Regions from separate parts of the Rhizobium sp. ZX09 genome, predicted to be linked through region 3. Evidence: riboswitches for the same ligand, from Rfam matches in the RefSeq annotation. Region 3 holds a riboswitch; each other region holds the start of a gene.
The links. Region 3 has a riboswitch for thiamine pyrophosphate ahead of thiB (thiamine ABC transporter substrate binding subunit). Riboswitches for the same ligand answer to the same signal wherever they lie in the genome.

Region 1 (10,020 bases), on a different replicon from region 3:
CGAGCGCCCCATTCAAATAATCCTTCGCCAGCTCCACTGCCTCCAGCAACTCGCTTCCCCTCGCAAGATGAGCCGTGATCGCCGCCGCCAGCGTGCAGCCGGTGCCGTGATCGTTCTTCGTCTCTACGCGTGCAGCGGAAAGCGCATGTATGGTGCCATCTGCAAACAGATAGTCCGTGCTGTCAGGCCCCTCACCATGACCGCCCTTGATGAGCACCGCTTTCGCGCCTGCTTTCAGGATCGCCTCGGCCTGATGATTGATGTCCGTTTCCGTCTCCGCTATCGGCGTGCCGGTTAAAAGCGCCGCTTCCGGCAGGTTCGGCGTAACGATGGTCGCGATTGGCAGAAGCTCGCGCCGCAATGTCTCGATGGCGTCTTCTTGCAGCAAACGGTCGCCTGACGTCGCTACCATGACTGGATCCAGCACCACGGGCTGCGATTGCCGCCGGAGCCGCTCCGCTATGGCTGCAATGGTTTCGATACGGGAAACCATGCCGATCTTCACCGCGTTGACGGTGAGATCGGAAAACACCGCATCCATCTGCGCGATGATGGTGGTCACCGAAATATCCTCGACCGCAGTTACGCCTCTGGTGTTCTGTGCGGTGATGGCGGTGATGACGCTGGCGCCATAGGCGCCGAGCGCGGAGAATGTCTTGAGGTCGGCCTGTATGCCCGCACCGCCGCCGCTGTCGGATCCGGCAATGGTCAACGCAATTGATGTCATGGCTGTCTCGCTTTCAGGGTGGCATCGATTGCGGAGCGGAACTCCTTGGTCGCGCCGGCAATATCCGCCGCGCGGAAGATGGCGGAAATCACCGCGACTCCATCCGCACCGGCGGCAATGACAGAGGGGACGCGGGAAAGATCGATGCCGGCGATGGCGCCCACCGGCATGTCCGGCCGCCATTCCCTCAGCAGGCCACGGAGTGTCGAAAATCCATCTATACCGACAGGCTTGTCCGGGTTGACCTTTGAAACCGTGTCGAACACACCGCCGATGCAGGCGTAATCGGCGGGCATGGAGGCTGCCCGTTCGGCGTCGGCGCGGTTCTTGACCGTGAGGCCGATGATCGCCTTTTCGCCAAGAATGCGCCGAGCGGTTCTGGCGTCCATATCGTCGGCGCCAAGATGCACTCCATCTGCGCCCGAGGCGAGCGCAACATCCACCCGGTCATTGATGACGAGCGGCACGCCGGTGCCGGCGATGGCCTCGTGGATGGCGCGGGCGTTTTCGATCATCTCCCGTGTCGAGCCGTGCTTGTCGCGATATTGCAGGATGGTCGCGCCATTAAGTGCAGCCGCCAGAGCAAGCTCAAAGAGAGGCGCGACATCGCCGAGGCTCGCATCCACAAGCGCGTTGAGGCGGTAATCAACCTTGTTCATTCTCGATCCTCGCATGATTGATGATATCCTCGCCGGTAATCGCCGAAAGCGCGTCCAGGAATGCCGGTTCGAACGTGCCGGGACCTCTGGCACAGGACGCGGCCAGTTCGGCGGAGACGCCGGTGACGGCAAGGGCGGACGCCGCTGCTGCCAAAGCATCCTGTTCCACCGCCATGAAAGCAGCGATGACGCCCCCCGAGAGGCAGCCCGTACCCGTTACCTTAGCCATCCAGGGATGGCCGTTTACGATCCTGACGCGTCGCGTCGCGTCGCTCAGGTGATCTACCGGCCCGGTCTCGATCCTGATTGCATCTGGCACCTCGCCGATCAGGCTCATTTCGGCACGGTTGCCACGCACGATCGCGGGAGAGAGAGTGATGAGCTCACGCGCGAAGGCCAGTCGGCATGGAGAATAGTCACAATGCACGGGGTCGACGATCCAGGGCTTGCCTGAGGCGTTGGCGATCTCCACTGCCAGCAGGATAACCTTGCGCCGTTCCGCATCCAGCGTGCCGAGATTGATGGTCAGCGCATCCGCCTTGGCAACGAAGCTTTCGATTTCCTCCAGCGACGTGGTCATGGAGGGAATGCCGCCGACAACGGTAATCCCGTCGGCGGTGAATTTTTGCACCACGGTATTCATAAGGCAATGTACGCGCGGACGCGCCTGTCTGACTTTTTCAAGGATTTCGGCGGCCTGCGTGGTCGTGGGGAAAGGGATGGTCATGGCTGCTGTAGCTCCACGGCGATTTCGTCCGCCGCCGGCGCCTGCTTTATGAGCTGCATTTCCTGCATGAAGGCGCCAAAACGCGCATAGCGGGCGCGGTCGAGTGCGGCAGGGCGCTTGGCAAAACGCGGCAATGTGTCGAAGAAAGCCTGCTTGTTCAGTGCGTCATCGAGATTGGGATAGGCCTTGATGAAGAGCTGCCAGGATTCCTGCGGGTGATTGGTGATAAAAATAGCGGCCTGTTCCACGGCGGAGAGGAAACGCGGCAGACGGCTGTCTGTTGCGAGATCGCGATGGGTGACGAAGATCAGCTCGTCATAGGCCGGAACACCATGTTCCTCCGGAAAGAAGGATCGGCCTTCGTGGCCCTCGAGCTTCATCTGCGTCAGTTCGAAATTGCGGAAGCCGCCGAGCGTGGCGTCCACCTTGCCGGCGATGAGCGATGGCGACAGGGAGAAATTGACGTTGATGAGTTCCACATCGTCTTTCGTCAGGCCGTCCTTTTCCAGCATGCGCTTCAGCATGGCATCCTCGAAGCCGGATACGGAAAAACCGACTTTCCTGCCCTTCAGGTCCTTCAGGCTTTTGATCGGTCCGTCAGCCAGCACGGTGACGGTGTTTAGCGGCGTTTCGACCAGGGTGCCGAAACGGACGAGCGGCAGGCCGGCATCGTGGTCCAGATAGAGGTTGGGCTGGTAGTGCACGCCGATATCGGCCTGTTTTGCCGAAACGAGGCGCGGAACGGCGGAAGGATCTGCCGGCGGAACAAGTTCAACTTCGAGCCCCACATCCGCAAAAAGGCCCCGCTCTTTCGCGATGACCATCGGCGCATGGTCGGGGTTCACGAACCATTCCAGCAATACCGTAAGCCTGTCGGCCGCCTGTGACTGAACGGGGGCAAATATGCTTGCCGCCGCGATGACGAAAGAAAGAAGAGTTCGCTTCATGATGCTGAAAGTCTCCGTAAATACCCGAAAGGAATGGTGTGTTCTGTTTCCCTGGCCCAGGGCGCCAGATGGGCGGTGGCGCGATCCACCGCCAGTCGCAGCAGCACCGCCATGATGGCGAGTATCGCCATGGCGGCGAACATCGTGTCGGTCTGCATGCGGGCGTTTGACTGGATCATCACGAATCCAAGCCCTGCCGATGCGCCGACCCATTCGCCAATGACAGCGCCCAGCGGTGCGAGGGGTGCGGCCACCCGCAGCCCGGAGATAAGCGAAGGCAGTGCCAGTGGCACGCGCAACCGGGTGAGAACCTGCCAGTGGCTTGCCTGAGTCAGCGAGGCGGCATCGAGAATGGCGCGATCCGTCCTGTTGAGGCCATCGGTGAAGGAGGAGGCGACGGGAAAGAAGATGATGATCGCCGTCATCACCGCTTTCGAGGCCATGCCGAAGCCGAACCAGAGGACGAGGATGGGCGCCAGCACGAAGACCGGAAAGGCCTGCAAAACCAGAACCATCGGCCAGACGAGGCGACCGAGACGGGGGATTGCCGCGATGGTGAAAGCCACGAGAATACCGACCAGGACGCCCGCGGTCAGTCCAACGGCCATTTCGAGAAATGTAACCATGGCCTGCCCCAACAGGAAACCGGGCTGGCGCAGGAAGGCCGCGGCGACATCGGCCGGCGCCGGCAGGATATAACGGGGTGGCGAGAACAGCCATGTGCCTGCCTGCCAGAGAACAAGCAGGAGACCGACACCGTTCAACGCATGGCCGGCACGCATGAGCCGAACCTCAGACGCAGACGCACCGGGTGCGACGGACAAAAACTTTCAGCATCATCATTCGGTCTCCACACGTGACAATCGCGGAGATCAGGACAAAGCGGAGAAGAGAAAGGGCAGCGCCTCAAAGGCGCAACAGTTTCCGTTCCTACGCCGGCATGATCCGGATCAGGTTCAAGGGTCCGGCTCAACGCCATCTCAGCACCGTCTGGTGCTCCCCTCGGAATGGGTCGGAAACTGTCGTTTTTTTAGCTGGCTGTCAACGGCTCAGATGGTGCGGAGCTGTTCAAACAGGGTGACGTTGGCACTATCGGCGCGGTAGAAAATCGCGGGCCGGCCGAGTGGTGCTTCCACGGTAACCTCGTTTCCACCGCGATGATGCACACCGCTCCACAGATGTACCCACTGGCCATCGCCCGGAAGATAGAGGGTGCGTTGCGTTTCTCCTGCTTTCCAGACAGGAGCCACCAGCATGTCGGGGCCATAGAGGTAGCTGTCCTGAATGGCGTAAGTCTGCCGGTCATTCTCGTAATGCAGGAAAAGCGGGCGTTGCACCGGAAGCCCCGTTCTGGCCGCTTCGGCGGAGAGCGATTTCAGATAGGGGGCAAGTGTGACATAGATCGACGTCATACGGGCGAAATGAGCAAGAACCCGTTCATCCTGATCGATCTGCAGATTGTCGCGCGGGCGATTGCCTTCATGGGTGCGCATCACAGGGGTAAACGCCGCCATTTCGGTCCAGCGCATGATGAGTTCCGCGGTGCGGACATTGCCGAACAGGCTGGTGTAACCACCGATATCGGAATGGTGATAGGCATTGCCCATGAGGCCGGATGAAAGCGCGCCGCAAATGACGGTGACAAGTCCATCATGACGGGAGAAGTCGACCGACTGGTCACCGCCCCAGATGAGGGGGCAATGGGCCTGCACTCCGGTGAAGCCTGCGCGCATGAAGAACAGCGTTTCTCCGGTCTTGTCGCGGCTTTCGACGGCTTTTGCATTGACCTCGGCCCACAGGGTGGGCCATGCATTGTGCATCAGCTTTGCGTCGACACCGTTGGAGAGCGTTATATCGATCGGCAGATATTCGCCGAAATCAGCCATCCACCCGGAAAGGCCGAAATCCAGCATGTTCTTGCCGATGATTTCTTCGGCAAACCAGTCGGCGGCAGCCGGATTGGTGAAATCGACGACGCCACAATCGAACTCGCCGAAATCCACCAGCGCCGTTTTCCCTTCTGCATCCGTTGCGAAATAACCGGCCTGTTCGGCCACCGGGAAAAGCGGGCCGTCAACGCAGAGATAGGGGTTCACGTAACCCAGGAAGCGTATGCCTTGATCGGCAAGCTCGGCGATCTTCTGGCGCAGATGCGGATAACGGGTTTCGTTCGCCTGCCAGTCCCAGAACAGGCGTGCGCCAAATGATGTCTGGCGAAGCCCCACCCAGTCCTCACACCACAGGCCCGACACGAGCGTTCCGGCTGCGCGGATTTTCTCCAGCCGCGCAAACGAATTGACGCCATCCTTTAATCCAATGATCGCGCCATTATAGATCCATTCCGGCAATTGCGGCTGCCGTCCAAACCGTAGGGACAGCGCGGAGACGATATCGGTGAAACTGTCGCCGGCGAAAAATTCGATCTTTTCAGGGATGGCCCAGATTTCGATCTCGTGGAAATCGCCATTGCGGAAATCGAAGACCGAATAGGCGCTCGTTTCCACATGCAGCGCGTATCTACGCGACGAGAGATAGGTCGGCTGCGGATAGTTGGTGTTGTAATAATCACCGCCTGCCTTGCCGTTGATGTCTGACTTGAAGGTGACTTCGGTGGTCTTGTCGCGGCCAACGCCGGGCTCGGAGGTCCAGAGCGGAAAGCGCCGTCCGCGCATGTCGAAATAGGACATCTGCTCGCCGCCGCCCCAGACATGCTCGTCCGTTTCCGCAAAGACGCGCAGCCAGAGACGGTTGATGGTCTTGTCCAGCGCCGTCAGCAGGATGGCATTGCTTTCGAGTGTCAGGCGAAGGCGAGGGGTCTGTCCCGGTGCGGAGGAAAGCGTGACGCTATCGCCGCTCATCTCGGCGTGGCGCAGGGCAGTTCGTTCGACGACGTAGTCTTCGATATCGAAATTGCCGCGATACATATCCATCCGTTCCTTGCCGAAACCGGCGAAGAAGGCCGGCTCGTCGGGCGAATGGGAAAGGATGGTGCGGTTGCCGATCGCAAGCGTAAATCCATCGTGGGTCTTTTCGAAATACATGACTTAACCTTTTAGCCCTTGAGACCGCCGGCGGTGAGGCCAGAGACAACCCGTTCCTGGAAGATGACGATGAGGATCGCGACCGGCACGATGCCAACCACCAACGCTGCCGAAATGACCGGCCAGGGGAAAGCGAACTCCCCCTGATAAAGCTGGATGCCAACGGGCAGTGTGCGCAGCGCAGGGTTGGAATTGAAGGAGAGCGCCAGCAGGAATTCGTCCCAGGCATTCACGAAGGCAAGGATGCCTGCGGTGAAGACGCCCGGCGCGCAAAGCGGCACGACGACCTTGAACAGCGCGCCGATGCGGGTGCAGCCATCGATCATGGCGGCGTTTTCGAGACCGCGCGGAATACTTTCGAAGAAGGAAACCAGCATCAGCGTGCACACCGGCAGTGAAAGCACCGTGTAGGGCAGGATCAGCGCCGTCCAGCTGTTGAGCAGATTGAGCGCCCGCATGATTTCGAACAGCGGCACAAGCAGCGTCACCAGCGGAAAGGTGGAAACGGCGATGATGAGCGACAGGATAAGCGCCCGGTATTTAAGGTTCAGCCGCGCCAGTGCGTAAGCCGCCAACACCGAAATCAGGATGGTCAGTGCCGTGGAAAGCAGCGCCACCATGAAGCTGTTGAACAGGAAGAGGTGCAGCGGCTGATCCGAAAAGGCCTGCATGTAGTTCGTGAGTGTCGGCGCGTGCGGAAACCAGGTGATCGGCTTGACAGTCAGCTCCGCCTCGGTTTTCAGCGAGGTGAAGAGGATCCAGATAGCCGGGAAAAGGCCGTTTATCAGAAGAATGGAGGCCGCGATGAAGCGCAGCGGCTTGCCAGAGAAGAAGGAGGACAGACCGGAAGAGGTGGCGACGGTGCTCATGGGATCAGTCCTTCGTCCTGATGATACGGAGGTAAACGGCGGTGACGCACATGGAAAGCACAAACATCATGACCGCCAAGGCCGAACCGTAACCGAGATCGAGGAAGGAGACGGTGTTCTGGTGGATATACATGGCAAGCGTCGTGGTGGATGTGCCGGGGCCGCCGCCGGTCATCATGTAAGGAATATCAAAGGTCTGTAGCGCCGTGATCGTGCGGAAGATGAGGGCGACGATAATCGATGGCTTCAGAAGCGGCAGGGTGATTTCGAAGAACTGCCTGATCTTGCCGGCGCCATCTACATCCGCTGCCTCGTAAAGCGAGCGCGGGATTGTCTGCAACCCGGCGAGGATCATGAGCGCCATGAAGGAGGAGGTCTTCCAGATGATCGTCAGGCAGATGGCGGCAAAGGCCCAGTTCGGTGAGTTGAACCAGATAATGCCTTCGAAGCCCAGCCGGTTCAGCACGTCGTTGACCACACCATATTCATAATGGAAGAACCACGCGAAGATGAGACCTGCAAAGGAGAGCGGCAGCGCCCAGGGGATGAGAAGGGAAAGCCGCATTGGCCACTGCATGGAGAAAGGCAGGTTGGCGAGCAATGCGAGGCCAAGGCCCATGAACAGTGCGCCGGGCACGGTGATCAGCGTTATCAGCACCGTATTCCAGGTCGTTTCCCAGAAAATCGGATCGTCGAACATCGCCGTGTAATTTTCAAAGCCGATGAATTCCGCCGGCAGGCCCGAGGTCAGCGACAGGCTGAAGAAGCTCGTATAGACGAGCCGCGCCACCGGATAAACGATGATGAGCGAAAGCAGGATCGCCGCCGGCGCGAGCAGCAGCACGGCCAGCGACCGGTCGCCGAGATCGAGCCACCGCGTCCAGCGCGGCTGCGGTTTCTCGTCCACCCGAACCATGGTTCTTTCCGGCATTGTCACGTCTGCCACTCCCGCAACTGGATTCACGTCATCGTCTCCCGGTCGGACCGGTCTATGTCCGGCCCGTTTCGCGCCCTTGAGGCGCCTTTCATCCTGTCAGTCGAAACGGCCGGAAGGGACGCGGTGCACACGCCGCCTTTCGGCCCGAAGCCTATCGCAGAACGCGCCGCAGACGGCTTTCCATCTGCTTTGCGCCATCCTCCGGCGTCATGACACCGGCGAGCACACCGTTGACCGTGGTGCGGATGGTCTCGCTGACCTCGTTGTAACGCGGCGTCACCGGACGGGCCTTTGCTGTTTCGACGACCGGCAGGGCATCCGCGAACCACGGGATTGCCTTGGTCACGTCGGCATCCTTGTAGAGAGCGGCGTAGGTGGGCAAGAGCGCTGCATTGATGGCCATGAACTTCGATACATCCTGACTGGACAGATATTCGACAAGCTTCTTGGCTTCATCCTGCTGTTTGGAATAGGCGGACACGCCGAATTCCCAGCCGCCGAGGCAGGTCGTCTGCTCACCGCCTTTGACGGCGGGAAGGCGGGCGACGCCGACCTTGTCATTCACCTGCGATTCCTTGCCCTGGAAATGGGTCCAGGCATAGGACCAGTTGACGGCAAAGAGAACCTTGCCGGCCTGGAACTCCTTGCGGGTGTCGTCGGTCGCCACCTCCGAAATGTTCTTCTTGGAAATGCCTTCGTCAACAAAACTCTTCCAGAGCTTCAGCGAATCCACCGCCGCCTTGTTGTCGAAGTTCAGCTTGCCGTTTTCAACCAGCGACTTGCCTTCGCTCCAGTAGGGCAGGAGGAAGGTGCAGACCGCGCCTTCGATCGCCTTGCCCTGGAAGGACAGGCCCTGAAGCTCCGGGTTCTTTTCGCCTTCCATGACCTTCTTGGACGCTTCCTTCAGCTCCTCCCAGGTGGTCTGCGGCTTGATGCCGTATTTGTCCAGCAGGTCCTTGCGGTAATAGAGGAACATGGAGTCGGCGAAGGCTGGCAACGCCACGATCTTGCCGTCCACCGTGTTGGCTTCGGCATAGGTCGGCAGATAGGCGGACATGTCCTTGCCGGCAAAATCGCTGGTCCAGCCGGCTGTTGCAAATTGCGCGGGACGGATGACGTCGAGCATCAATACGTCGAGGCTCGAATCCTTGGCCGACATCACGGTGTTGAGATATTGCGCCTGCATTTCCGAGGTGTTGCCGCCGGTCTCAATGACCACCTTCACGCCCGGCGTCTTCGCCTCATATTGATCGAGCGCCTTGCGCCAGACATCCGGCTGATGCTGGCTGGAAACGAAGATCTTCAGCTCGGCATCGGCAAAGGCCTGACCTGAAAAAGCGAGCACTGTTGCGCAGAGCGCTGCGCCCATGAAGGCTTTTCCCCGGATAGTTTTGAATGTCATGTGTTCCTCCCGTTATTCATCCTTGGCCGTAGCATTTTGCCCGGCAATCAGTGGATCGAGCGCTCCGTTGTTGCGTCGAAAAGATGGACCTTGGACGGATCGACGCCGATCTTCAGTTCCTCGTTCGGCGTTCGCCGAAGCTGCGGCGGCATCCGTGCGGTCAGCGCCGCGTCGCCGAGGCTGAAATGGACGAGGGTGTCCGAGCCCAGTGGCTCCACCACCTGCACCTTTACGGCAAGCTGGCTGTCGAGGCTCTCGGCAGTACCAAAATGTTCCGGGCGAATGCCAACGATGACTTCGCGGCCTTCGAGACCTGTTTCCCGCGATGGCCGAATGGATGCCATAGGCAGGAAATTCCCGTCCGAGAATGTCAGCCGGTCGCCATTCACCTTGGCTCGCGCGAAATTCATGGCGGGCGCACCGACGAAACCGCCGACGAACACGCTTTCCGGGCGGTTATAAACCTCATCCGGCGTGCCGACCTGTTCGATATCGCCGCCGCGCAGGATGACGATGCGGTCCGCCAGCGTCATCGCCTCCACCTGGTCATGGGTAACATAGATGATGGTGGTGCCCAGCTGCTGGTGCAGGCGCTTGATTTCCGTGCGTACCTGTCCGCGGAGTTTAGCGTCGAGGTTGGAAAGCGGCTCATCGAACAGGAAGACCTGCGGGCGGCGAACGATGGCGCGCCCCATGGCCACACGCTGACGC
Region 2 (10,020 bases), 160 kb from region 3:
TAGGCAACCGCATCGTTCTCGTCGCTCCCGCCGACAAGGCCAAGCCGGTCGAGATCAAGCAGGGCTTTGATCTTGGGGCTCTGGTAGGTGACGGCCGCCTGGCCATGGGCGCGGTGGATTCCGTACCCGCCGGCAAATACGGCAAGGCCGCGCTGGAAAAACTCGGCGTCTGGTCGTCGGTCGAACAAAAGGTCGCCGGCGCGGAAAGCGTGCGTGCCGCCCTGCTGCTCGTCTCGCGCGGAGAGGCGCCCTATGGCATCGTCTACCAGACCGATGCGGCTGCCGATCCCGGTGTGAAGATCGTCGGCACGTTCCCTGAAGACAGCCATCCGCCGATCATCTATCCCGTGGCCATTCTTTCGGAGGCAAAATCGCCGGCGGCAAAAGCCTATCTGAATTTCCTGAAGTCCGAAAAGGCAACGCCCTTCTTCGAAAAACAGGGCTTTACGGTCTTGAAATAAACTGCTTTCCCTGGCCCAGGGGCCGCAAGAGATGACGGTTACGGGATATGGCGTTGCATTGGTGGACACTCAGCCCCGAAGAATGGACGGCGATCAGGCTCAGCCTGTGGGTGTCCTCCGTTGCCATGCTCGCCAGCCTGCCGTTCGGCATTCTCATCGCCTTGGCGTTGGCGCGCGGCCGCTTCTGGGGCAAGTCTCTCCTCAACGGCATCGTCCACCTGCCGCTTATCCTGCCGCCTGTCGTAACCGGTTTTCTGCTGCTGGTTCTTTTCGGCCGCCGGGGCGCCATCGGACAATTTCTCGACAGCTGGTTCGGCATCGTCTTCTCCTTTCGGTGGACGGGGGCAGCTCTCGCATGCGCTGTCATGGCCTTTCCGCTGATGGTGCGCTCCATCCGCCTTTCCATCGAAGCGGTGGATCGCAAGCTGGAAGAGGCGGCGGGAACATTGGGGGCCAATCCGCTCTGGGTGTTCTTCACCGTTACCCTGCCCCTGACCCTGCCCGGCATCATCGCCGGCATGATTCTCGCTTTCGCCAAGGCCATGGGCGAATTTGGCGCGACCATCACTTTCGTTTCAAACATTCCGGGCGAAACGCAGACATTGTCCGCCGCCATCTACACCTTCACGCAGGTCCCGGGCGGCGACGCCGGTGCGCTGCGGCTTACAATCGTTTCGGTTGCGATTTCCATGCTCGCTCTGCTCGTCTCGGAATTGCTGGCCCGCGTAATCGGCAAACGGATGAGCATGGAATGACGCTTTCGGTTTCCATCCGCCACCGTCTTGGCGCCTTCGAACTTGACGCGTCATTCATGTCCGAAGGCGGAGTGACCGCGCTTTTCGGGCGCTCGGGCTCCGGCAAAACCTCAATGATACGCATCATCGCCGGCCTGCTGCGGCCGGATGATGGACAGGTTTCACTTGATGGCAAAGTGCTGACCGACAGCGGAAAACGACTGTTTCTGCCGGCGCACAAACGCCATTTCGGTTATGTCTTTCAGGAAGCGCGGCTCTTCCCGCATCTCAGCGTCGCCCAAAACCTGAACTACGGCAGGTGGTTCACTGCGAATAAAACGACGGGCACGGATGGGGACCATATTGTCGACATGCTCGGCATTGGCCATCTTCTGCACCGACGCCCGAACAAACTTTCCGGCGGCGAAAAGCAACGTGTGGCTATCGGCCGCGCCCTGCTTTCTTCACCCAGATTGCTGCTGATGGACGAGCCGCTCGCCTCGCTGGACGAACAGCGGAAAGCGGAGATCATTCCCTATCTCGAACGGCTGCGGGACGAGACGAAAATCCCTGTTGTCTATGTCAGCCACTCGATCCACGAGGTCGCCCGTCTGGCCGATCGCATCGTTGTTATGAAGGACGGAACGGTGGAAACGCAGGGAAAAGCCGCCGAAGTGCTGGCAAGACCCGATTTCAGCACCCATCTCGAAAGGCGCGAGGCGGGCAGCATTCTTTCCGGGCGCATTGAAAGCTTCGACGAGCGGCATGGGCTTGCCGCCGTAAAGCTAAAAACCATGCTGCTTCACGTTCCGGCAAAAAGCGGAATATGCGGCAGCCCGGTGCGCGTGCTCATACCCGCACGCGATGTAATGCTTGCAACCGTAAAACCTGAAGGCTTGAGCGCGCTCAACATTCTCAACGGCCGTGTCGCAAACGTTTCCATGAGCGAAGACGCCATGGTCACGGTTCAGGTGGATTGCGGCGGTGACATCATCCAGTCGCGCATCACAGACCTCTCTCGCGAAAGGTTGCAGCTGGAACCCGGAAAACCGGTGCATGCAATCATAAAGTCAGCGGCTATCGATCCCTATTGAGAGCAGCGTCAGGATTGCGGTTGGCCTCCAGCCAGTCGATATCCTGATGTAGGGCTTCGTTCATCCGCATTTGCATGTCGCGATAACGCGCCAGCAATTCGGTGCCGAAGACGGTCAGCGCCGCCCCGCCGCCCTGTTTGCCCCCGCGCTGCGATTCGATAACCGGTTGTCGAAACATACGGTTCAGCGCATCCACCAACAGCCACGCGCGGCGATATGACATGTCCATCGCCCGCCCGGCGGCGGAAATCGAGCCGGTCTCGACAATCAGTTCCATCAATTCGATCTTGCCGTGGCCGAGGCGTTCTCCGGGCGGAAAATCAATGCGAAGGACAGGTTTCAGTGGCGGAAGAGTCTCACTCATCGGTTAAAGGCTCCGTCCATGAAGATCGCGATAGGCCGTTTGCGCTCCATCCACCGGCAAGGCCGTCGCCTCATAGACGCCACGCGCCACGGCCCGCGCCATGACAATGGTGGCAAGATGGCAAAGTTCGGCGAAATGAACGCCGCGCTCAAGCGGCTTCTCGCCCGTCGCGGCCGCGAACATGGTGTCACCGTCACTCGGCAAATGGGCGGGCAGAACGGCGCGGGCCAACCCGTCATGCGCCATGATGGAAAGGCGATGTGCCTGCGCTTTCGTAAGTGCGGCATCCGTCACCACCGTACCGATGGTCGTTGCCGTGAGATTGACCCCCTTGAGGCGCAAGGCGGTATTTTCAGGCTCAAACCGTTGCGGAAAACCGCTTCCGCCAAACTCATCCGCCACCTCAAACGGAGCCGACCAGAAATGGCGGCTCGCGCCGAGGGTTGCCGAGCCAAGCGCATTGACGGCGACAATAGCCGCCACTTTATATCCGCCGGAACTGACAGCACTTGCCGACCCCAGCCCTCCCTTGAAGGTCGCGGTCGTTGCTCCCGTCCCGGCACCGACCGTCCCGAGTTCGAAGGGCGCCGCACGCGCCGCCTTGAAAGCCGCATATCCCATGTCGCGATAGGGCGAATGCAAACCCCAGTCCTTGTCGCCGCCATTCAGAAGATCCATGAGGATCGCCTGCGGCACGATGGGTACGCGGGTGGAACCGACCTGAAGGCCGCGGCCGATCTCGCGCAGCCCGGCCTGAACGCCGCCTGCCGCATCAAGCCCAAAGGCCGAGCCGCCCGACAGCACGAAGGCATCCACGGTTTCAACCGTCATCGCCGGGTCGAGCAGGACCGTGTCACGCCCGCCAGGCGCACCGCCCAGAACAGAACCTGAGGCAATGGCGGGCTTTTCAAAAACAATCGCCGTAACACCGGAGCCAAGGGAAAGATCGGTAACACTGCCGACCGAAACGCCGTCTATGTCAGTCAGAAGATTGGTGAGTGCCGCCATGCCTTTTCCCTTTTCTCCCGGTATCCCGCCACCATCAGGCACTGTCAACGCAAAACGTGACACGCCTGAGGTCGGCGACGAGCCGCGATCAGGAAAAAACCGCAGTCCCGATCACGGGCGTCGAGGGAACGGCCATGTCCCGCGGCTCCAGCGGTCCGGAAATATATGCCTGATGGCCGGCTTCTATCGCCAGAGCAAAAGCTTCGGCCATGCCGGCCGGGTCCCGCGCCCCCGCCACCGCCGTGTTGAGCAGAACGGCATCGTATCCAAGCTCCATTACGGTGACTGCATGCGACGGGCGGCCGATACCGGCATCAACAATCAAAGGTATGTCGGGGAAACGCGCCCGCATGGATTTCAGCGCCACCAGATTGAGCGGTCCCATGGCGCTACCAATCGGTGCGCACCACGGCATCAAAACCTTGCAGCCCGCCTCCAGCAGCTTCTCGGCGACGACCAGATCGTCGGTCGTATAGGGAAAGACCTCAAAACCATCGTCGCAGAGGATTTTCGCGGCTTCCACAAGCGCAAAGACATCGGGCTGCAGCGTATCGTGATGGCCGATGACCTCCAGCTTGATCCAGTTGGTGCGAAACACCTCGCGCGCCATCTTTGCCGTCAGCACAGCTTCCTTGGCGGTGTGGCAGCCAGCCGTATTCGGCAGGACGTTTCGATCCAGTTCGCGGATCAGTTCGAAAAACTGCCCGCCTTTCCTGCCGCCCGCCATTTCCCGGCGCAGCGAAATCGTCAGAATATCCGTGTTGCTGGCCCGGACCGCATTCTCGAGCACGGCGGGGGATGGGTACCGCGCCGTACCAAGGAGAAGACGGGACGAGATTTCACGGCCATAAAGCATCAGCATGCCTCAGCCTCCCTGCATCGGTGAGAGAATTTCGACGCGGTCAAAATCCTTCAGTTGATAATCGGCGCGCTCTTCCGAATGCACCAGTTCGCCATTCACCGCCGTCGCCAGCCAATCGCCTTCGTATTCGAGGCTGGCAAGCAGGCCGGCCAGCGTCTCGGCGGCGAGATCAAGCTCGTCGCCATTGACAAGAAGTTTCATGATCCTGTTCCTTCTGAGAGAGTTTGGCGAATGATGTCAGCCGCGTGCCGCGCCATGGCCGGAGAAAGCAGAAAGCCGTGCCGGTGCGCGCCGTTGATGAAAATGGTCCGGCAGTCCTGCATGACCCTGGGGAGATTGTCGGGATAAGCAGGACGCACACCCGTGCCGGATTCGATGATCCGAGCTTCCGCAAAAGCCGGATGCACGGCATAGGCGGCATTCAGGAACTCCATCATCGAACGGACGGAAATGGCCCCGGCATCCTCCGTCTCGATCATCGTGGCGCCCACCATGAAGCGTCCAGACTCGCGCGGGACGATGTAAAGCGGAATGCGCGGATGCAACAGCCGGACGGGACGGGAGAGGGATAGCTCCGAGGTAGCGAGGTAGAGCATCTCTCCACGCACGCCGCGTAGGTTGGAAATTTCTCCCACTGCCGCAGCTCCGGTGCAGTCCACCACCCGGTCGAACAATCGTTCATCGACAGGGATGCCCATGTGGAACCGCACGCCCGTGTTAGAAAGCCGCTCATGCAGCGATTTCAGCGCGAGACGCGGATCGAGATGCCCCTCGCCCGGGAAATAGAGCCCGGAGCGGAAGCGACCCGCAAGATCGGGCTCCAGAGCGGCGATCTCGCCCTCATCCACCCAGCGATAACCGCTGGTTCGCGATGCGAAACGCGTAAGCTCTGACCTGTCGCGTGCTGGCGCGACGACCAGCGTGCCATTGCGAACCACAAGGCCGGGAGTTGCCTCGTCCCACCAGTCAAGCGCCACCTTGCCAAGCGTCAGGACCGCTTCCTCCGCATTTTCGCGCTCGCACCAGGGCGCTAGCATGCCGCCGGCATAAAACGACGCTCCACGAGAAGGCTCGCCACTGCGCTCCGACACCTCGACAACAACGCCCCTCCGCGCCAGTTCGAAGGCCGCCGTCAAACCGGCGACCCCCGTTCCCTTGACAAGGACATGCATTTTATTCGGCATTCGCAGGCGTCGGAAGCGGCATGTAAAGCTCACCGCCTTCCTTGAAGCGCGCGGCCATGGCCTCAAGCCCCTCCTTCTGCGCCTCGGCGCGGATATCGTGGGAAATCCGCATCGAGCAGAATTTCGGTCCGCACATGGAGCAGAAATGCGCAACCTTGTGCGCCTCCTTCGGCAGCGTCTCGTCATGGAAGGACCGAGCCGTATCGGGATCGAGCGACAGGTTAAACTGATCCTCCCAGCGGAACTCGAACCTTGCACGCGACAGCGCATCGTCCCGCACCTGCGCGGCCGGATGACCCTTGGCAAGATCGGCGGCGTGAGCGGCGATCTTGTAGGTAATGACACCCACCTTCACGTCATTACGATCCGGCAGACCGAGGTGTTCCTTCGGCGTAACATAGCAGAGCATTGCGGTCCCGAACCAGCCGATCATTGCAGCACCAATGCCGGAGGTGATGTGGTCGTAACCGGGCGCGATATCGGTGGTCAGCGGCCCAAGCGTATAGAAGGGCGCTTCGCCGCAGGTCTTCAACTGCTTGTCCATATTCTCCTTGATCTTGTGCATCGGCACATGACCGGGGCCTTCGATCATCACCTGGCAATCCTTCGCCCAGGCGATCTGCGTCAGCTCACCCAGCGTTTCCAGCTCCGCAAACTGCGCCGCATCATTGGCGTCAGCGATCGAGCCGGGGCGCAGGCCATCGCCCAGCGAGAAGGAGACGTCGTAAGCGCGGCAGATGTCGCAAATCTCATCGAAATGCTCATAGAGGAAACTTTCCTTGTGGTGATGCAGACACCACTTGGCCATGATCGAGCCGCCGCGTGAGACGATGCCGGTGACGCGGTTGACGGTGAGCGGGATGTAGTGCAGCCGCACGCCGGCATGGATGGTGAAGTAATCCACGCCCTGCTCCGCCTGCTCGATCAGCGTATCGCGGAACACTTCCCAATTGAGGTCTTCAGCAATGCCGTTCACCTTCTCCAGCGCCTGATAAAGCGGCACGGTACCGATCGGCACCGGCGAGTTACGGATGATCCATTCGCGGATATTGTGGATGTTGCGGCCGGTCGAAAGGTCCATGACCGTATCCGCACCCCAGCGGATGGCCCAGACCATCTTCTCAACCTCTTCCGCCATGGAGGAGGTGACGGCGGAATTGCCGATATTGGCGTTGATCTTGACGAGGAAATTGCGGCCGATGATCATCGGCTCAAGTTCAGGGTGGTTGATATTGGCTGGAATAATGGCGCGGCCCGACGCCACTTCCTGACGCACAAATTCCGCCGTGACATAATCAGGAATATGCGCGCCGAAACTCTCACCGTCACGCGCGAGCTTCTCCTTCGCTGCCTCGCGCCCGAGATTTTCGCGAATGGCGATGAATTCCATTTCCGGGGTGATGATACCTGCTCGCGCATAGGCAAGTTGCGTCACCGCCTTGCCCGCCGTCGCTTTCAGAGGCTGATGACGCACGCCAAATTCGGGCGTCAGGCGCTCACCGGTGGCGAAACCATTATCTTCCGGTTTGACGTGCCGTCCCTCGTAAGCCTCGACATCGCCGCGCGCGACGATCCAGTCATGACGCAGACGCGGCAGACCCTTTTCGATCAGGACCGGATGGTTGGGGTCGGTATAGGGACCTGAGGAATCATAAACCGTGACCGGCGGTTCGCCCGCCGTCGGGTGCACTGCGATCTCGCGCATCGGTACGCGGATATGCGGATGCAAAACGCCCGGCTTATGGATTTTCGTGGAGGCGGCATGCGGGCCGGTTGTAACGACAAGCGGTATAGTCTTGGCAGCGATATTCATCTTGAGGCTCCAAAGTTTAACAGTGGAGACCCAGTTCGAGCCGGAATGATGGAAAATACCTGTGTGCCGAAACGCGGCGCCATGCGCCCGCCCGACATCGGGTCTTTGCACCGTCCCTACGCCAGTATGAACTGGATCAGGTTCAACGGGTCACTGCGCATGAAAGCAGAATCTCAGCCCCTTGACGGGACACCCCTGGTGAATGGCCCCAGCAAAAAACACCCTCAGGCTTTTGTCAAGACCGGCGATCCATGCTTGGCAAAGGTGCGGGAATGGCGCATGCTGCCGTTAGTTGTAATTAACCTAACGGTTTAGGCGAATATTATCGTTTGCAACGTAACCATAAGCACAAACCATCCTGATGTGAAATTCATGGGAGATACGTCGGAATGAATGCGACTATACGTGAAATACTGGCAAAATTCGGCCAGCTTCCAACCCCCGTCGATACGATTGCAGATGAAGCCGATCTTTACGCGGCGGGCCTTTCTTCCTTTGCATCGGTGCAATTGATGCTCGGCATCGAAGAAGCATTCGATATCGAATTCCCGGACAATCTGCTGAACCGCAAGTCTTTCGCCAGCATCAAGGCCATTGAAGACACTGTTAAACTCATTCTCGATGGTAAAGAGGCAGCCTGATGAACGTCACCGTCGCGCCGCAGGATGAAACGCTGTCCGCGCGCGCGGGCCGTGTCGCGGCAATTGCCGCCAAATATGCGGACGAGGTGGATGTCACCGGCCGCTTTCCGCAGGAAGCCGTTGATGCATTGAGGCAGGAACGTCTGCTCGGCATACAGGTCCCCTCACTGCTGGGCGGCGAAGGTGCCTCCCTTCAGGAAATCGCCGATATCTGCGCCCGGCTTGGGCAGGCCTGTTCGGCAACGGCGATGATTTTCGCCATGCACCACATCAAACTGTCGAGCCTTGTGGAACATGGAGAGGCGAGCGCATGGCACGCGGACTTCATGCGCCGCGTCGCCGGCGAACAGCTTCTGCTCGGTTCCGCCACCACCGAAGGCGGCATCGGCGGCAATCTGCGTAACTCCATCTGCGCAATCGAAGTCGAAGGTGATAGCTGCCGGCTGGAGAAGGACGCCACGGTCATTTCTTATGGCAGCAACGCCGATGCGATCCTGATTACGTCGCGCGCCCACAAGGATGCCGCGCCCGCCGATCAGGTGATGACCGTCTTCCTGAAAAACCAGTATACGCTTGAGAAGACCCATGTCTGGGATACGCTCGGCATGCGTGGCACCTGTTCGGACGGCTTCCTGTTCCGCGGCGAAGCGCCGGCGGCGCAGATTTTCCCAAAGCCTTTCGCAGAAATCGCTGCACAATCCATGCTTGCAAGCTCGCATCTGCTGTGGAGCGCCGTCTGGTATGGTATCGCGTCGGATGCGGTGCTGCGCGCCCAATCTTTTGTCAGAGCTGCGGCCCGCAAGTCGCCCGGAACGGCTCCTCCCGGCGCGATCCGCCTTGCCGAGGTTTCCACCAAGCTGCAGGTGGTGAAATCCAACATCATAGCCGGTATCAAGGCCTACGAGGACACCAAGAGCGATCCGGAAAAATTGATGTCGATGGCCTTTGCGGTTGCCATGAACAATGTGAAAATCTGCTCTTCGGAAACCATTCTCGAGATCATCGACCACGCCATGCTGGTCTGCGGCATCATGGGCTACAAGAATGGCACGCCCTACAGCCTCGGCCGACACCTGCGCGACGCGCATTCCGCCCGCCTGATGATTTCCAACGACCGTATTCTCGGCAATTCCGCCAATCTCCTGCTGGTTCACAGGCAGGACACCAGCCTCTTGGGATAAGACCATGGACATGCAAACATCGTTCCTCGATCGACTGTTCGAAGAAGGCCTGCTGATTGAAACGGGTGTGGACGGTCTTTATGGACGCAGCGGCCAGTTCGAGGACGTGATTGCCGCCTTCGAGCGGCTGATCGACCGCACCGGTGGCGCCGATGGCGCTGAAGCGATCCGTTTCCCGCCCGGCATCAACCGCGCCTATTTCGAAAAAAGCGGTTACATGAAGAGCTTCCCGCAGCTCGCCGGCACGGTCCATTCCTTTTGCGGCTGCGAACTGGACCATGTCAGCCTGCTGAAGACCATGGATGAGGGCGGCGACTGGACCAAGGATCAGAAAGCAACCGATATCGTACTGACGCCAGCGGCCTGCTACCCGCTTTATCCAACGATCGCCAAGCGTGGCGCGCTGCCTGCCGGCGGCGGTCTCTATGACATCCAATCCTATTGCTTCCGCCACGAGCCCTCCAAGGATCCGGCCCGCCAGCAGCTTTTCCGCATGCGCGAATATGTCTGCATGGGCACCGAGGCCAACGTCACCGAATTCCGCCAGACCTGGATGGATCGCGGCGTTGAGATGATGAAAGCGGTCGGGCTCGATGTCACCATCGATATCGCCAACGATCCTTTCTTCGGCCGCGCGGGCAAGATGCTCGCCAACAACCAGCGCGACCAGAACCTGAA
Region 3 (10,020 bases):
TATCGGGTTACTTATCTTCTCGAGCATCTCGGGCTTACGGGTCAGGAAAATCCGGCAAACCTTTCCGGTGGTGAAGCGCGCCGCGCCGCGCTTGCCCGTGTCATGGCGCCGGAGCCTGATATTCTGATGCTGGACGAACCCACCAACCATCTGGATCTGCCGACAATCGAATGGCTTGAAAGCGAACTCCAGCAGACGCGCAGCGCGCTGGTGCTGATTTCGCACGACCGTCGTTTTCTCGAACGGGTTTCGACCTCGACCGTCTGGCTCGATCGCGGCCAGTCCCGCCGTCTCAATCGTGGTTTTGCCCATTTCGAGGAATGGCGTGACAAGGTGCTTGAAGAGGAAGAGCTTGAACAACACAAGCTCGGCAAGGCCATCGAGCGCGAAGAACACTGGATGCGGTATGGCGTGACTGCAAGGCGCAAGCGCAACATGCGCCGTGTCGGTGAGCTTCAGGCCATGCGGGCGGAATATCGTGGGCACAAGGGGCCGCAGGGGACGGTGCAGGCGACCGTCACGGAAGGCCGGGAGTCCGGCAAGCTGGTCATCGAGGCGGAGGCTATCACCAAGGCTTACGGTGAGCGCATGATTGTTGCGCCGTTCTCATTGCGGGTGCATCGCGGCGATTGCATCGGTCTCGTCGGACCGAATGGCGCGGGCAAGACAACGTTGCTGAAGATGCTCACCGGCCAGCTTGAACCAGACAGCGGCTGGGTGAAGCTCGGCACCAATCTCGAGATCGCAACGCTTGACCAGAAGCGCGAGGAGCTCAATCCCAACGATACGCTCGCACATTATTTGACCGACGGCCGGGGCGACAATCTTCTGGTCAATGGCGAGGTGAAGCATGTCACGGGCTATATGAAGGACTTTCTGTTCCAGCCGGAACAGGCCCGCACACCCATCCGCAACCTTTCCGGCGGCGAGCGTGCAAGGCTCATTCTGGCGCGCATTCTCGCCCGGCCGACCAATCTTCTGATTCTCGACGAACCGACCAACGATCTTGATATCGAAACGCTGGATCTGTTGCAGGAGATCGTTGCCGGGTTTTCCGGCACGGTCATCCTTGTCAGCCACGACCGTGATTTTCTTGACCGTACGGTCACCTCCACCATCGCGCCTGCCAATCCCGATCAACCGGACGGACGCTGGATCGAATATGCCGGTGGCTATTCGGATATGATGGCGCAGCGCAAGGGAGCTGCGGAAGAGAAGCGAAAAGCTGAGAGACAGGAAAAGGCGAAAGCCGCACCTTCAGCCCCGTCTTCGCAGGAGGCGGGAAAGGCCAAGGCCAAGCTTTCGTTCAAGCAGAAATTCGCCCTCGAAAATCTACCCAAGGAGATGGAGAAGGCGCAGGAAGAGATTGCAAAACGCGAGCAGCGCATGGCCGACCCGGAACTCTTCGCCAAGGATCAGGCGGCCTTCAACAAGCTGGCGCAGGAAATGGAAAAGCTGCGCGAAAAGCTTGAGGCCATGGAAGAGGAGTGGCTGGAGCTGGAGATGCTGCGCGAGGAACTGGAAGGCTGAGCCGATCTTTCCGGCCACACCGCCATCCGCCTTTGACAGGACGGCGGAAATGCCGTTTGCTGTCCCGGTTCGGAGGAGTTCAACACCATGCGCATGATCTTCGTCAACCTGCCCGTCAAGAATATCGAGACATCGAGAGCCTTCTTCACGACACTGGGTTTCACCTTCAATCCGGAATATTCCGATGACCGCACGCTCTGCATGATTGTCGAGGAGAACATCTTCGTCATGCTGCTTCAGGAAGAGCGTTTTCGTGATTTCATCAACGGCGACATCGCCGACGCCAAGCGGAGTACCGAGGTACTGACCTGTCTTTCCGCCGGAAGCCGGGAGGAAATCGACCGTATGATCGAGGCCGCGCTCGCGTCAGGCGGCAGCCGCTGGAAACCCGTTCAGGATCACGGATTCATGTATGCAGGTAGTTTTCAGGATCCGGACGGCCACGTCTGGGAACTGGTGCACATGGCGGCGCAGGGTTGATGGCAGCCATCTTGCCAAGATGGGTCGGCGGGACTACACCATTATCTTGATCTAACGGGGTGTCTTTCGCGCTTGGGCGCAAAAGGCTGAGAGGCTTGCCAACCCGAAGAACCTGATCCGGTTCATACCGGCGGAGGGATTAGACGGCTTTCATGCAGGCGGCTATTTCCCTCCTCGTTTTGAGGAGATATTCGTGCGCCGTCGTATTTTTGTAAATTCCATCATCGCCGTTTCCATGCTTCTGCCCGGCCTCGCCGTTGCGCAGGAAAAACCGGAACTGACGGTCTATACCTATGAGAGCTTCGTTTCTGAATGGGGGCCCGGTCCCAAAATAAAGGAAGCTTTCGAGAAGGTGTGCGCTTGCACCGTCAATTTTGTCGGCGTGGCGGACGGCGTGGCGCTTCTCAACCGGCTGAAATTGGAAGGTGCGGGCTCCAAGGCGGATGTCGTCGTGGGACTTGATACAAATCTGGTCGCGGAGGCGAAACAGACCGGCCTTTTCGATGTCAGCGGCGTCGATGCATCAGCGGCCAAGGTACCCGGCGGCTATGAGGACGATGTGTTCGTTCCTTATGATTACGGCCATTTCGCTATCGTCTATGACACCCAGACGCTGAAAAGCCCACCAACGAGCCTCAAAGAACTCGTGGACGGCGACCCCGCCCAGAAGATAGCCATTCAGGACCCGCGCACCTCGACGCCGGGACTGGGGCTGCTTCTGTGGGTGAAATCGGTTTATGGCGACCAGGCGCCGGAAGCCTGGGCAAAGCTCAGGAAGCGGATCCTTACCGTTACGCCGGGCTGGTCGGAGTCCTACGGGCTCTTCACCAAGGGGGAGGTGCCGATGGTGCTGTCCTACACGACTTCGCCCGCCTATCATATGGTCGCCGAAAAGTCCGATCGTTATCAGGCCGCAGCTTTCTCCGAAGGACATTACATCCAGATCGAAGTTTCAGGCCTTCTCAAAAACGCGCCGCACAAGGATCTTGCAAAGCAGTTTCTCGCATTCACCCTCACCTCCGGTTTTCAGGATACCATTCCCGAAAACAACTGGATGATGCCGGTTGCGGCAACCTCCGCCCCCCTGCCGGAGGCCTTTTCCAGGCTCGTCGTGCCGCAGAAGACTTTCCTGATGCAGCCGGAAGAGGTCGTGAAAAACCGCAAGGCATGGATAGACGAATGGCTGACGGCCATGAGCATGAATTGAAGAAGAGGCGCGTCCACGCATGATGCTGCGTCGCGATTACCGGCGGTCAATCATTTTCGGGACGGCGGCTTTTGCCGCCGTTTTCCTGTTCATGGCGCTCGCCGTGTTTGCGCTTCTGTCCTTTGATGCGGGTGCATCCGCTTCCGGCATTTTGGACCCTTATACATTGCGTATTCTGCGCTTCACGGTTTATCAGGCGACGCTCTCCACCCTTCTTTCCATCATTCTTGGTCTTCCCGTGGCCTTGGCACTCTCCCGGCAGCGGGAGTTTCAGGGAAGGATCTGGATCATCCGGTTGATGGCAGTGCCGATGGGGCTGCCGGTTATCGTCGGCGCCTTCGGTATCATTACCATCTGGGGGAGGCAGGGTGTCTTAAATACGCTCCTTGTTTTCGCCGGCGCGGAAGAACCTTTCAGCATTTACGGTCTTTCCGGCATCCTCATTGCTCATGTGTTTTTCAATCTGCCGCTTTCCGTCCGGTTGTTGCTGGCCGGGCTGGAGCGTATTCCGGGCGAATATTGGCGCATGGCGGCGAGCCTCGGCATGGGGCCGATCTCGGTTTTCCGTTTTGTCGAATGGCCGGCCGTGTCCCGGCTTGTTCCGGGTATCGCCGGCCTCATCTTCATGCTTTGCGCCACCAGTTTCACGCTCGTGCTCCTTTTGGGCGGTGGGCCGGCGGCGACCACCCTGGAGGTCGCTATATACCAGGCGCTGCGGTTCGATTTCGATCCGCAGCGGGCGATCGCGCTCTCGGTTCTGCAGATCGTCCTCACCGCGGCCCTGCTCGGCCTTCTGGCCTGCCTGCCGTCGCCGGAAGCGGAAATCGCCTCACTTGGCCGGCCCGTGCGCCGTTTCGATGCGGGCCGGGCGGCGGCCCGCCTGTGGGACGGTCTAATCATCGTTTCCGCGGTGCTTTTGATCGGACTGCCGCTGGTCGCCATTGTGTTCTCGGGCGTCCAAGCAGACCTGCCGCGCCTCATCACAGCACCGGTCTTCCTGCGCGCGGCGGCGACAAGTCTTGGGATTGCCGCGTTCTCGGCAATTTTCGTGATCATCGTCAGCATGGCGATCATCCGCGCACGTCAGGCGGTCAGCGCGAAACGGCGGGCCGCGCGGCCTCTTCACCTCTTGTCCAGCGTTCTCGGCGCGGGATCGTCTCTGGTTCTGCTGGTTCCGCCCGTGGTGCTCGGAAGCGGATGGTTCCTTCTCTTGCGGCCTTTCGGTGACGTCGCTGTTTATGCCACGGTTCTCGTGGCGCTCATCAACATGCTGATGGCCCTGCCGCTTGCCATGCGGGTGCTGGAGCCGGCCGTCACCAGTCATTTTCTCCGCACCGGCCGACTTTCCGCCAGCCTCGGGCTTCAGGGTCTGCCGCGGCTGCGGTTCGCCGATCTGCCCGTCCTGTGGCGGCCGCTGGCCATGGCATTTTCCTTCGCGATGGCCCTGTCGCTTGGCGATCTCGGCGCGGTTGCCCTGTTCGGTTCAGAGAATTTTGTCACCTTGCCGTGGCTCGTCTATAGCAATATGGGCAGCTACCGGACCAACGATGCCGCCGGTTACGCCTTTCTTCTCGGTGTGGTCTGCCTGTTGCTTGCTGCAACCGGCATATCGCGACATTCACAACCGGAGCAGGCAAAAGCGGCAGAGGCGATGACATGAAGGGCGACGATTTCGCAGTGCAGCTTGACAGGGTCAGGCTGCGGCTTGGAACGCAGGATTTCGACCTCGACTGTGCGTTTCCGCAGGGGCAGGTCACCGCTGTCGTCGGTGCATCCGGTTCGGGAAAATCGACACTGCTTAACCTCGTTGCCGGTTTCGAGTTGCCGGATTCCGGCCGCGTGATGATCGGCGGACGGGACGTGACGACGCTCGACCCTTCCGAAAGGCCTGTCTCTTCGATCTTTCAGGACAATAATCTTTTTGCCCATCTCGACGTTTTTACCAATGTCGCGCTTGGTATAAGCCCCACGCTCAGATTACACGCGGAAGACCGGCAAAGGATAAATGTTGCGCTTGCGCGCGTTGGTCTTTCGGGTTTCGACAAGCGTTTGCCGGGCACGCTCTCCGGAGGAGAAAGGCAGAGGGCGGCGCTTGCGCGCGCATTGGTCAGGAAGAAGCCCGTCATGCTGCTCGATGAACCTTTCGCCGCACTTGATCCAGGGCTACGGGCGGGCATGAGTTCTCTGTTGCTTGACTTGCATCAAGAAACAAATAATGCGGTGATTATTGTGAGCCATCACCCGGAAGACATAAAAAGATTAGCGCGGCGGGTGGTTTTTCTTGATCGTGGCCGTGTCGTTTTTGCCGGAGCGACAGCGGATTTCTTTGCCACACAAAATGTGAAGGCCGTGGACAGTTTCCTGAACGGGTGACCGCCTTATTTTCGACGCGCGCCGCTGGCAATCGCTTTAGATGACTTCAATGGCGCTAATTTGCACTTGCCAGTTTCAAGTTGTTGCCCGAGAAAAGATGAGAATTATTGCGTTCTTCAGGAATATTCCGGATTTGATGGATCGATTTTACCGTCTCGGCATTCATCGCCCGTTGGGGCGAATCTGTTATTCTGGTCTGCAATTAACGGATGATCAGGAACGTTAAGGGGCAGGCATAGAGAATGAAAAATAGCATGACTGCACAGCGGAGGCTCTTCTCCGGTTCAGGCCTTCGCCGTTCCGGCCGGCTCGCTGCGGCGTGGTCCGCGCTGACCGCTTCTGCCGTGTTGCTGTCATCGTGCCAATCTCTTTTCAGCCCGGCCTACCAGTCCACATTGCGTCCCTCGGACAATCCGCAGACGGTGGAAGAGGTTCAGAAGAACGATCCGCGCGCGCAGATGGGCGCACGCGAACATCCACGCATCGTGGCAAGCTATGGCGGCGAATATCGTGATGCCAAGACGGAGCGGCTTGTCGCCCGGATTGCCGGAGCGCTGACGGCCGTCTCCGAAAATCCGCAGCAATCCTACCGCATCACCATTCTCAATTCGCCCGCCATCAACGCTTTCGCTTTGCCCGGCGGGTATCTTTACGTGACGCGCGGGCTTCTGGCGCTCGCCAATGACGCCTCGGAAGTGGCGGCCGTGCTGTCGCACGAAATGGGTCACGTCACCGCCAACCACGGGATCGAACGTCAGCGCCGCGAAGAAGCGGAAGTGATTGCGAGCCGCGTGGTTGCAGAGGTCCTGTCCAGCGATCTCGCCGGCAAGCAGGCGCTGGCCCGTGGCAAGCTGCGGCTTGCAGCTTTTTCGCGCCAGCAGGAGTTGCAGGCGGATGTGATCGGGGTACGCATGCTTGGCGAGGCGGGTTACGATCCTTACGCATCGCCGCGCTTTCTTGATTCCATGGCGGCCTATGCGCGGTTCTCTTCGGCCGATCCGGAAAACGACCAGAGCCTCGACTTCCTTTCGAGTCACCCCAATACACCACAGCGCATCGAGCTTGCGCGCCGGCATGCCCGTGCCTTCGGCCAGGAAGGCCAGGTCGGAGATCGTGGCCGAGACTGGTTTCTGGACGGTATAGACGGGCTGCTTTACGGCGATAGCCCGCAGGAAGGTTATGTCCGCGGCCAGACATTCCTGCATGGAACGCTCGGCATTCGTTTCGACGTGCCGGAAGGTTTCGTGATCGACAACAAGGTTGAGGCTGTGCTGGCGACAGGGCCGGGCGAGGTCGCAATCCGTTTCGACGGCGTCGCCGATCCGAAACAGACGAGTCTTGCCAATTACCTGACGAGCGGCTGGGTCGCCGGCCTGCTGCCTGAAACGGTAAAGGAAACGCAGATCAACGGACTGGAGGCCGCGACAGCCCGGGCAAGCGCGGATAAATGGGATTTCGACGTCACGGTCATCCGCGTCGGCCAGCAGATATTCCGGTTCCTGACCGCGGTGCCGAAGGGCAATACGCAACTCGATTCCATCGCCAATACCTTGCGCACCAGTTTCCGCAAGATGACGCCGCAGGAGATCGCCTCCCTGAAGCCGCTTAGAGTGCGGGTGGTGACGGTGAAGCCGGGTGAAACCGTGGCCACGATGGCGGCGCGGATGATGGGAACGGAGCGGAAGCTTGACATGTTCCGCATGATAAACGCGATGGGCGCCACGGCCACGATTCAGCCCGGGCAAAGGGTAAAGATCATCTCTGAATAAACAAAAACCCCGGATCACCCCGGGGTTTTATGTTCAGGCCTTCACCCGGCAATCACTGCCACTCACGAACGTCAACAAAATGACCCGCAATCGCCGCCGCCGCCGCCATGGCGGGGGAGACGAGGTGGGTGCGGCTCTTATAGCCTTGGCGGCCCTCGAAATTGCGGTTCGAGGTGGAGGCGCAGCGCTCGCCGGGCTTCAGGCGATCGTCGTTCATGGCGAGGCACATGGAACATCCGGGCTCGCGCCATTCGAAACCGGCGTCGAGGAAAATCCTGTCCAGTCCTTCCTTTTCCGCCTGTTCCTTCACAAGGCCGGATCCGGGCACGATCATGGCCGAAACGCTGGGAGCCACCTTGCGGCCATCGACGATCTTGGCCGCGGCGCGCAAATCCTCGATGCGGCCATTGGTGCAGGAGCCGATGAAGACGCGGTCAATGGCGATATCGGTAATGCGCGTGCCGGGCTTGAGGCCCATGTAGTCAAGCGCGCGCCACTTGGAGGCCCGCTTGTTTTCTTCCTCGATGTCGTCGGGATTGGGAACAATGCCTTGAACAGAGGTTACATCTTCCGGAGAAGAGCCCCAGGAGACGATAGGCGGAAGATTGGCCGCATCGAGGATGACGACCTTGTCGTAATGGGCGCCCTCGTCGGATTTCAGAGTCTTCCAGTAGGCGATCGCCTGTTCCAGCGTTTCGCCCTTCGGCGCACGCGGCTTGTCCTTGATGTATTCGAAGGTCGTTTCGTCAGGCGCAATCAGGCCGGCGCGGGCGCCGCCCTCGATGGTCATGTTGCAGACCGTCATGCGACCTTCCATGGAGAGCGAACGGATCGCCTCACCAGCAAATTCGATGACATGGCCGGTGCCGCCGGCGGTGCCGATCTCGCCGATAATGGCAAGGATGATGTCCTTGGCGGTAACGCCCTCGGGGATTTTGCCATCGACACGCACCAGCATGTTCTTGGCTTTCTTCTGGATCAGCGTCTGTGTGGCCAGAACATGCTCTACTTCGGAGGTGCCGATGCCATGCGCCAGTGCGCCGAATGCGCCGTGGGTGGAGGTGTGGCTGTCGCCGCAGACGATCGTCATACCCGGCAGGGTGAAACCCTGTTCGGGACCGACGATGTGAACGATGCCCTGGCGCTTGTCGCGTTCGGAATAATATTCAACGCCGAAGTCCCTGGCGTTCTGCGCCAGCGCTTCCACCTGAATGCGGCTTTCTTCGTTCTTGATGCCTTCCAGCCGGTCGGCGGTGGTCGGCACGTTATGATCGACCACAGCGAGCGTGCGGGCCGGCGAATGCACCGGACGGCCGGCGATGCGCAGACCTTCGAAGGCCTGCGGGCTCGTCACCTCATGAACGAGGTGACGGTCAATATAGAGAAGACAGGTTCCATCCGGGTCGCGATTGACGACGTGGTCGTCCCAGATCTTGTCATACAAAGTGCGGGGTGCGCTCATGGCTCTGTGCCTTGTCATGGAAAAGGATAATAGGGTTCAGTAAGGCGGTGGACAGCGGTGCTGTCAGGCGAGCCTAAGTCGGCTGGTGAGCGCCCCGGAAACGCGCGCAAAGAAGCGTGCCGGCAGACGCTTGTGGTCCTGCAGCACATACACATTCTGAGCGAGACATCCGAATTTAGATCCCATGGCAACTTTCATAGCAGATCGATGGTTTTACGGCAACATGAATGCGCAGGAGACAGGCTGAAGGACAGGATCGTGCCAACACTATGCACTGCATCACGGCGAGACGGCCTGCCCAGCAACGCTTTGCAGTTGTTATGATGCAACGCAACTTGCCTATTTTGCAGCGCACATATAGATGGGTTCCCTTATCATTTGCATTCGACGAGAAATCGAAGGGAGGAAAGCATATGGTATCCGAAAAGGCCCTTATCTCGAAGATCACCTGGCGGCTCATGCCGTTTCTTGGCCTTCTCTATCTCATCGCCTATATTGACCGACAGAATGTCAGCTATGCCAAGCTGCAGATGGTCGATGCGTTGAGCCTCAGCGAATACGCCTATGGTCTTGGCGCGTCGCTGTTCTTCATCGGCTACTTCATCTTCGAAGTGCCGAGCAACCTGTTCCTCAACCGCTTCGGCGCCAGCAAATGGTTTGCCCGCATTCTGGTTTCCTGGGGGGCCGTCACCATCGCGCTTGCCTATACGCAGAACGCCACGATGTTTTACATCCTGCGCTTCCTGCTCGGGCTTTGCGAGGCGGGCTTCTTCCCGGGTGTGCTGTTCCTGATGACGCTCTGGTTCCCGCGCGATTATCGCGGCCGCATGATCGGCCTGTTCATGATCTTCAGCGCGCTCGCCAATGCCATCGGCGCGCCGCTCGGCGGCATGTTGCTCGATCTAGACGGTTTCCTCGGTTATGCCGGGTGGGAATGGGTATTCCTTGCCACTGGTATTCCGGCTGTGATCGCTGGCATAGCCACCTTCTTCTATCTGGATGATACGCCCGAAAAGGCCAAGTTTCTGTCGCAGGACGAGAAGGACTGGCTGAAGAACCGGCTTGCCGAAGAGAACAAGGGCATGGAAGAGCATGCGGAAGATGGCTTCAAAGCCCTGATCAATCCGCGGGTTCTGTTCATGTCGCTCTGCTATGTTGGATTTCCGCTGGCCGCCTATGGTCTCAGCTACTGGCTTCCA

Region 1: linked by a shared signal. The riboswitch ahead of BTN45_RS22385 (ABC transporter permease) and the one ahead of thiB (thiamine ABC transporter substrate binding subunit) in region 3 are both predicted to bind thiamine pyrophosphate.
Region 2: linked by a shared signal. The riboswitch ahead of thiC (phosphomethylpyrimidine synthase ThiC) and the one ahead of thiB (thiamine ABC transporter substrate binding subunit) in region 3 are both predicted to bind thiamine pyrophosphate.

The regions. Positions count from the first base shown of each region.
Region 1 is NZ_CP031364.1:1,673,477-1,683,496, forward strand. Features, by position in the region: gene thiD (bifunctional hydroxymethylpyrimidine kinase/phosphomethylpyrimidine kinase) at 1-727, opposite strand, end outside; gene thiE (thiamine phosphate synthase) at 724-1,386, opposite strand; gene BTN45_RS22375 (hydroxyethylthiazole kinase) at 1,373-2,113, opposite strand; gene BTN45_RS22380 (ABC transporter substrate-binding protein) at 2,110-3,060, opposite strand; gene BTN45_RS22385 (ABC transporter permease) at 3,057-3,842, opposite strand; TPP riboswitch at 3,971-4,073, opposite strand; gene BTN45_RS22390 (alpha-glucosidase) at 4,110-6,101, opposite strand; gene BTN45_RS22395 (carbohydrate ABC transporter permease) at 6,113-6,970, opposite strand; gene BTN45_RS22400 (sugar ABC transporter permease) at 6,975-7,886, opposite strand; gene BTN45_RS22405 (ABC transporter substrate-binding protein) at 8,059-9,309, opposite strand; gene ugpC (sn-glycerol-3-phosphate ABC transporter ATP-binding protein UgpC) at 9,357-10,020, opposite strand, start outside.
Region 2 is NZ_CP031363.1:2,376,008-2,386,027, forward strand. Features, by position in the region: gene modA (molybdate ABC transporter substrate-binding protein) at 1-461, shown strand, start outside; gene modB (molybdate ABC transporter permease subunit) at 509-1,216, shown strand; gene modC (molybdenum ABC transporter ATP-binding protein) at 1,213-2,289, shown strand; gene BTN45_RS11780 (winged helix-turn-helix domain-containing protein) at 2,273-2,653, opposite strand; gene BTN45_RS11785 (P1 family peptidase) at 2,657-3,661, opposite strand; gene BTN45_RS11790 (thiazole synthase) at 3,750-4,523, opposite strand; gene thiS (sulfur carrier protein ThiS) at 4,527-4,724, opposite strand; partial or broken gene thiO (glycine oxidase ThiO) at 4,693-5,695, opposite strand; gene thiC (phosphomethylpyrimidine synthase ThiC) at 5,697-7,520, opposite strand; TPP riboswitch at 7,616-7,727, opposite strand; gene BTN45_RS11810 (acyl carrier protein) at 7,910-8,161, shown strand; gene BTN45_RS11815 (acyl-CoA dehydrogenase family protein) at 8,161-9,342, shown strand; gene BTN45_RS11820 (amino acid--[acyl-carrier-protein] ligase) at 9,347-10,020, shown strand, end outside.
Region 3 is NZ_CP031363.1:2,531,813-2,541,832, reverse strand. Features, by position in the region: gene BTN45_RS12520 (ABC-F family ATP-binding cassette domain-containing protein) at 1-1,530, shown strand, start outside; gene BTN45_RS12515 (VOC family protein) at 1,618-2,010, shown strand; TPP riboswitch at 2,056-2,166, shown strand; gene thiB (thiamine ABC transporter substrate binding subunit) at 2,204-3,217, shown strand; gene thiP (thiamine/thiamine pyrophosphate ABC transporter permease ThiP) at 3,237-4,877, shown strand; gene BTN45_RS12500 (ATP-binding cassette domain-containing protein) at 4,874-5,590, shown strand; gene BTN45_RS12495 (M48 family metalloprotease) at 5,845-7,359, shown strand; gene leuC (3-isopropylmalate dehydratase large subunit) at 7,412-8,821, opposite strand; gene BTN45_RS12485 (MFS transporter) at 9,235-10,020, shown strand, end outside.